DNA from 2 places in the Vreelandella neptunia genome. Region 1 is predicted to be linked to the other one. Evidence: predicted binding sites of a transcription regulator. Region 1 holds the regulator's gene; the other holds the start of a gene.
What was found. Region 1 encodes PhoB, which activates phosphate uptake and scavenging genes when phosphate is short. Its sites were predicted from a motif close to TGTCATANNNNTGTCANA; they were not measured.

Region 1 (3,208 bases):
GGAGAGTTTGGGTGAGCGCTCGCTAGGCAGTTGGCTATTTCGACAGCCAGGTTTAGTTCGCGGGCCTTTGGAAGCGACGAAGCAACCCCCGCATTTTATTAGCGTGAATGGTATCGATGGGAGTTGTGCCTGGGGAAGGCGCTCCGTCTTTTATCACGGCGGCCTGTCGTTATTAGTGCAAGAGTATTTTTTGGGTGCGATGGCAGATGATCTTGGCCTGCCTTCGCGCTAGGCTAGCGCCTGCATCTTATTCTTCGTGAGGTAAGCATGGATCGTTCACTGTTGCGGCCGAAGGGATGGGCTCGCGTGGCAGATTTTTTACAGCTGATGCGCTTGAATCGGCCGATAGGCACATGGCTTTTGATGTGGCCGACGCTGTGGGCCCTTTGGGTGGCTGCGGAAGGTGTACCAGGACGAAATGTGCTGCTGATTTTTGTGGCCGGCGTTTATGTGATGCGTGCCGCGGGCTGCGTGGTCAATGACTATGCAGATCGCCACTTTGACGGGCATGTGAAACGCACAAAACATCGTCCGCTAGCGACAGGCCGTATCAGCGAAACCGAAGCCCAGCTACTGTTTATCGCCCTGGTGGCCGCTGCGTTTATTCTGGTACTACTGACCAACTGGTTTACGGTGCTGCTCTCGCTGGGCGGTGTGCTGCTGGCGATTATTTATCCGTTTATGAAGCGCTATACCCACTTTCCTCAGGTGGTGCTGGGCGCTGCGTTTTCTTGGGCGATTCCGATGGCGTTTGGCGCCGTGTTGGGCCACGTGCCGTTGGAGGCATGGCTGCTATTCTGCGCTAATGTATGCTGGACAGTGGCCTACGATACCCAGTACGCCATGGTCGATCGCGACGATGATTTAAAAATTGGCATTAAATCAACGGCCGTGCTGTTTGGAAATGCGGATCGTTTGATGATTGGCTTACTCCAGGTAGCCACCCTGGGATTGCTGGCCTGGGTAGGCTGGCGGGTTGGTTTAGGTGGTTTCTTCTGGCTAGGGCTTGCGGCAATGGCGGCGACTTTTCTGCATCAGCAGCGCTTGATTCGCGACCAGGAGCGGGATCCCTGCTTCCAGGCTTTTCTCAATAATCACTGGTCGGGACTGCTGATTTTTGCCGGTATTGCGCTAAGTTGGTGGCCTGTGGCTGGTTAATCGCGGCGGTTGTCATGTAACTGTCATCAAGTCATGGTGTTATCGTCACTGACATGTCATTGAACTGTTTATCTTTGAGCAAGTTTTCTTTGGACACCGTGAGGCTCTGGTATGACCGCCAAGACCGTTCTGATTGTCGATGATGAATCATCGATTCGCGAGATGATCGCGGTAGCGCTGGAAATGGCTGACTATCGCGTGCTCGAAGCGGATAACGCCCAGGATGCTCATGCTATGGTGGTCGACCACCAACCCGATTTACTGCTGCTGGACTGGATGATGCCCGGCACTAGTGGTATTGAGCTGGCAAGACGTTTAAAGCGCGAAGAAGCCACCGCCGAAATTCCCATTATTATGCTCACCGCCAAAGGCGAAGAGGATAATAAAATTCAAGGGCTTGAAGCTGGTGCAGATGACTATATCACCAAGCCTTTTTCTCCCCGGGAATTGGTGGCGCGACTAAAAGCGGTGCTGCGTCGTGCGACGCCACGTGGCGTTGAAGATCCCATTGAGATTAACGGCCTGCTGCTTGATCCGGTGAGCCACCGGGTCAGCGCCCACGGCAAAGCGCTGGAAATGGGCCCTACCGAGTACCGGCTGCTACAGTTTTTTATGACCCACCAAGAGCGCGCTTACACACGCAGCCAGCTGCTTGACCAAGTGTGGGGGGGGAATGTGTATGTCGAAGAGCGCACAGTTGATGTGCATATTCGCCGTTTGCGTAAAGCCCTGGGCGAGGTGCATCAAAACCTGATTCAAACGGTTCGGGGTACCGGTTACCGTTTCTCTGCACGGGTGTAAATGTGCGTTTATGGAGTCGTGAGCTGTGGCGAATAGCGTGGCTGGCCACGCTGGGCACCTGCTTAGGCTGGCTGTTGGGTTCGGCCGGGCTGGGGCTCGCGGCAGGGCTTGCGCTATGCCTGTTTTACCACCTACGACAGTTGCGCGAGCTTTACCTGTGGCTCACGCTTAACCCTCACGATGAACCCCCTGCCGCCAGTGGAATGTGGGGCGAGCTATTCGATCGTTTATACCGCTATCAAAAAAGCCAGCGCATTACCCAAAGCCGTCTGCGCGCTACTCTGGCGCGTATTCAAGAGTCGTCTGAAGCGATGCGTGACAGCGTGGTTATGCTTGACCGCCACGGCGACCTGGAGTGGTGGAACAGTGCTGCTACCGCCATGCTGGGGCTACAAACGGCCCATGATCGTGGTCAACACATTACTAACCTGCTGCGCGACCCAAGCTTTATCAGCTACTTTAATGCGCGTAATTACAGTGAGCCGTTAACGCTCACTTCGCCGATTGATGAACGGCGAATCCTGCAATATCAAATTACTCTCTATGGTGACGACGAACGCTTGGTGATGGCGCGCGATATCACCCGCTTGCATCGCCTAGAGCAGATGCGGCGCGACTTTGTCGCCAACGTCTCCCACGAGCTGCGCACCCCTCTGACCGTTCTATCAGGTTATTTGGAAACCTACAGTGATATCGCCGATCAGCTTCCGCCGCGATTGGGTCGCAGTGTCCAGCAAATGCAGGAGCAGACCCAGCGGATGCAGAATCTGGTCAACGATTTATTGCTGCTCTCGCGTTTGGAGATTGACCAAGGTGGGCAAGATCATCATCCGCTGTCACTTGAGCCTTTACTGCAAAGCGTGTGTGCTGACGCACTAGCCTTATCGCATCAACGCCATACCATCACCGTCGCACTTGAGAGCGATGCGCGGCTGCTAGGCAGTGAGCAGGAAATTCGTAGCGCCGTCTCTAACCTTGCCTTTAATGCGGTTCGCTACACACCAGCAGGCAGCCAAATCACCCTGCGCTGGAAAGCTAGCGCTACTGGCGGTGGCTGTATTGATGTGGAAGATAACGGAGAGGGGATTGATCCTGTGCATATTCCCCGCTTAACCGAACGCTTTTACCGAGTCGATAAGGGGCGCAGTACTGCAACGGGCGGCACAGGTTTAGGCTTAGCCATCGTTAAGCACGTACTGTTGCGTCATGATGCGCAACTGCAAATTGAATCCCTCCCCGGTAAAGGGGC
Region 2 (3,208 bases), 2.1 Mb from region 1:
TCCGCTGGTGTTTGGGGTCAATGTGGTGGTGATTGCGCTCTCCAACCGGGTCAATATTCATCTGCTCCGCAAGCGCACTCCCCAGCAGAATTTGCGTTTAGGGTTGCTTATACAGCTGGTGGCCGCGCTTGGGTTGGTGGCGGTGACCGCCCTGGACATTGCGTCGCTAGTGATCGTGGTGCCGTTGATTATGCTGTTTACCGGTATGATCGGGCTGATCACGCCCAACGCGATCTCGTCGTTACTGGATCATTTTGGTCATATCAGCGCCACGGCAACGGCGCTGCTGGGCGGCATCCAGTTTACCTGCGGCGCCCTCGCGGGAGTGATGGTAGGGCTGTTCGAGGTAGAGCATCTCTGGCCCATGGTTCTCACCATGCTGGGTGCTGCGTTGCTAGGCAATATCGGTGTACGCAAACTGACTAAAGCACCTGCTGCGGATGAATAATTTTTCAAATGGATAGGGTGTATGGACAGGGCGTATGGATAGAGCATATGGATAGTTTGCATGGATAAGTTGAATGGATAGCATGCTGGCTTGGGTCAATATGCCCATGAGTACCTGGTTCGCTTGCTCCGCCGTACTGTTGCTGGGTGCCTTTGTCCAACGCGCCACCGGTTTTGGTTTAGCCATTATTGGCGCGCCGTTACTGTTGATGCTAGAGCCTCGCCTGGTGCCAGTCGTTCTAGTGTTGTTTGGATTTACCGTCTCGCTAATGATGGTGCGTCACTACTGGCACGAGGTGCGCCTGGACTCCATTGGCATGGCGCTAGTGGGGCGCCTTCCCGGTAATGCGCTAGGGATTTGGCTGCTGCTTGCCGCCCCCATGTTTGTGTTAGAAAAGCTGATTGCAGTGATCGTGTTGTTTGCGGTTCTCGTCACTTTGTGCCGCTTTCAACTGCCGGTAAACCGAATAACGCTGTTTGGCGCGGGGGTGCTCTCAGGTATTTTCGGCACCGTAGCGGCTATTGGTGGCCCGCCCATCGTGCTCTTAATGCACGGCCTACCTGCTGATCGTGTGCGTGGCAACTTAGCTGCCTTTTTCATTTTGACCTCCCTCTTGACCTTCATCACCCTCGCCTTGGCTGACCAGATTCAGCTTTGGCATTTTCAGGTCGCGCTTACCTTTCTGCCTATGGTGTTAATCGGTAACGCCTTGGCTGATGCTATTGCCCACCGTCTGGATAGACGCCTTCTGCAGGGAGCTTCACTAGCGTTGTGCACCCTCGCGGCGCTAGGACTTTTGTGGTGATGTAAGGCTTGGTTGCCTCTATGTAACGAAAATTTTTCTACGTTTTGCTCGCTGTCATGAAGTTGTCATGGAACCAGTGCAAGGTATGCCTTGCGAAGGCCAGATCCCTACATGAACAGGAGTATTTCGCATGAACCGTATTCTCAAAACCACCGTTATCGCGGCTGCTGTAATGAGCGTTGCCGGTGTTGCTCAGGCCCGTGATCAAATCCGTATCGTAGGCTCCAGTACCGTTTACCCGTTCGCCAGCTACGTAACTGAAGAGTTCGGTGCTACTACTGGTAACCCGACCCCTGTTATTGAATCAACAGGTTCGGGCGGCGGTTTGCGCCTGTTCTGTAACGGTGTTGGTGAAGGCACGCCGGATATTACGAACGCTTCACGCCGCATGAAAGTGTCTGAGTTCGAGCGTTGTGAAGAGAACGGCGTTACCGATATCACCGAGGCTAAAATCGGTTCTGACGGTATCGTATTGGGCCAATCAAGCGAAAACGATGACGTTGCCTTAACCCGCGAACAGATCTTCATGGCGGTAGCTGCCATGGTGCCGGTTGATGGCGAGTTGGTTGAAAACCCCTACACCAACTGGAGCGAAATCGACTCTTCGCTGCCAGACCGTGAAATCTCCATTTATGGGCCGCCGACAACTTCAGGTACCCGCGATGCTTTTGAAGAGCTGGTAATGGAATCTTCGTCCGAGGGTATGGATGTTTACGGCGATGAAGGCTACACCGATATCCGCTCTGACGGTGTTTACATCGATGCCGGTGAAAATGACAACCTGATCGTTCAGCGCCTTTCAGAAGACACCGGTGCCTTCGGTATCTTCGGCTACTCTTTCCTTGAAGAGAATACTGACACGATCAGCGCCGCCAGCATTGATGGTGTCGAGCCTGAAGCTGAGGCAATCAGTTCCGGTGACTATCCTATCGCGCGTTCACTGTGGTTTTACGTGAAGAACCAGCACGCTGAAGAAGTTCCGCCGATGTACGATTACGTCGATATGTTTATGAGCGAAATGATGATTGGCGATGACGGCTACTTGCGTGATATCGGTTTGATCGTTCTGCCAGAAGCAGAGCGCGAAGAGTGGCGCCAGGCCGTTGCAGATCGCACTGCAATGACTGCAGACGTTCTTAAGTAAGTTGGTAGGTCAGTTGTAAAAGAGGTCGGCAGTGCAAGCTGCCGACCCGTTTTGTTGATAGGTTTCTTAACCGGTGACGACGTGAGAGAGATGCGATGCAGACCAACCAGCTTCTTCTGATTTTTTGCGGTGTATTATTGCTGCTGGGGCTGCTGGCTTTTTTTGCTGGCCGTTCTAAAGCCACCCGGTTACGTAGCGCGGGTACGGCGATGTTCGCCCAGCCTGACCAATACGCTTGGTTTACCGTACTCTCCACCGCCGGGCCAGCCGTGGTGGTGAGTGCCCTGGGCGCTTTCGTTTTGCTGCTAATAGGCGCCGACATTCCTACGCTTTACCTGCTGGCGGCGAGCTTAGTGATAGCCGCCATCGGGCTCCTGGTGAGTCTTAATCAAGTAAAACCCGATTTCCATGCCCGCCAAGCCATTGAGCGGGTCATTCGCATGGCCCTGGCCGGTGCAGCGTTAATCTCCATTTTGACGACCTTTGGTATTTTAATTTCGATTATTTCCGAGGCGCTGCGCTTTTTCCAAATGCACAGCTTCTGGGAGTTCATCACCGGCACCACTTGGAATCCTGGCGCTAGCTTTTTAGCGTCCGCGGGTCGCGGTGATGGCAGCGGCGCTGAGTTTGGCTCGGTACCGCTGTTTGCTGGCACCTTTATGATTACCGCCATCGCTATGCTGGTGGCAGTGCCTATCGGTTTGCTGTCTGCAATTTATATGTCTGAATTTGCACCGCGCAAAGTGCGTACCGTTGCTAAGCCGGTGTTAGAGGTGTTGGCGGGTATTCCTACCGTGGTTTATGGCTTTTT

Region 2: the regulator PhoB is predicted to act here: its motif matches at 1,306-1,323, upstream of SR894_RS12525 (PstS family phosphate ABC transporter substrate-binding protein).

Annotation. Positions count from the first base shown of each region.
Region 1 covers NZ_CP140255.1:4,769,558-4,772,765, reverse strand. Annotated here, with positions in the region: gene SR894_RS22060 (chorismate--pyruvate lyase family protein) at 1-232, shown strand, start outside; gene ubiA (4-hydroxybenzoate octaprenyltransferase) at 268-1,158, shown strand; gene phoB (phosphate regulon transcriptional regulator PhoB) at 1,270-1,959, shown strand; gene phoR (phosphate regulon sensor histidine kinase PhoR) at 1,962-3,208, shown strand, end outside.
Region 2 covers NZ_CP140255.1:2,686,613-2,689,820, reverse strand. Annotated here, with positions in the region: gene SR894_RS12535 (multidrug effflux MFS transporter) at 1-448, shown strand, start outside; gene SR894_RS12530 (sulfite exporter TauE/SafE family protein) at 522-1,253, shown strand; gene SR894_RS12525 (PstS family phosphate ABC transporter substrate-binding protein) at 1,384-2,397, shown strand; gene pstC (phosphate ABC transporter permease subunit PstC) at 2,493-3,208, shown strand, end outside.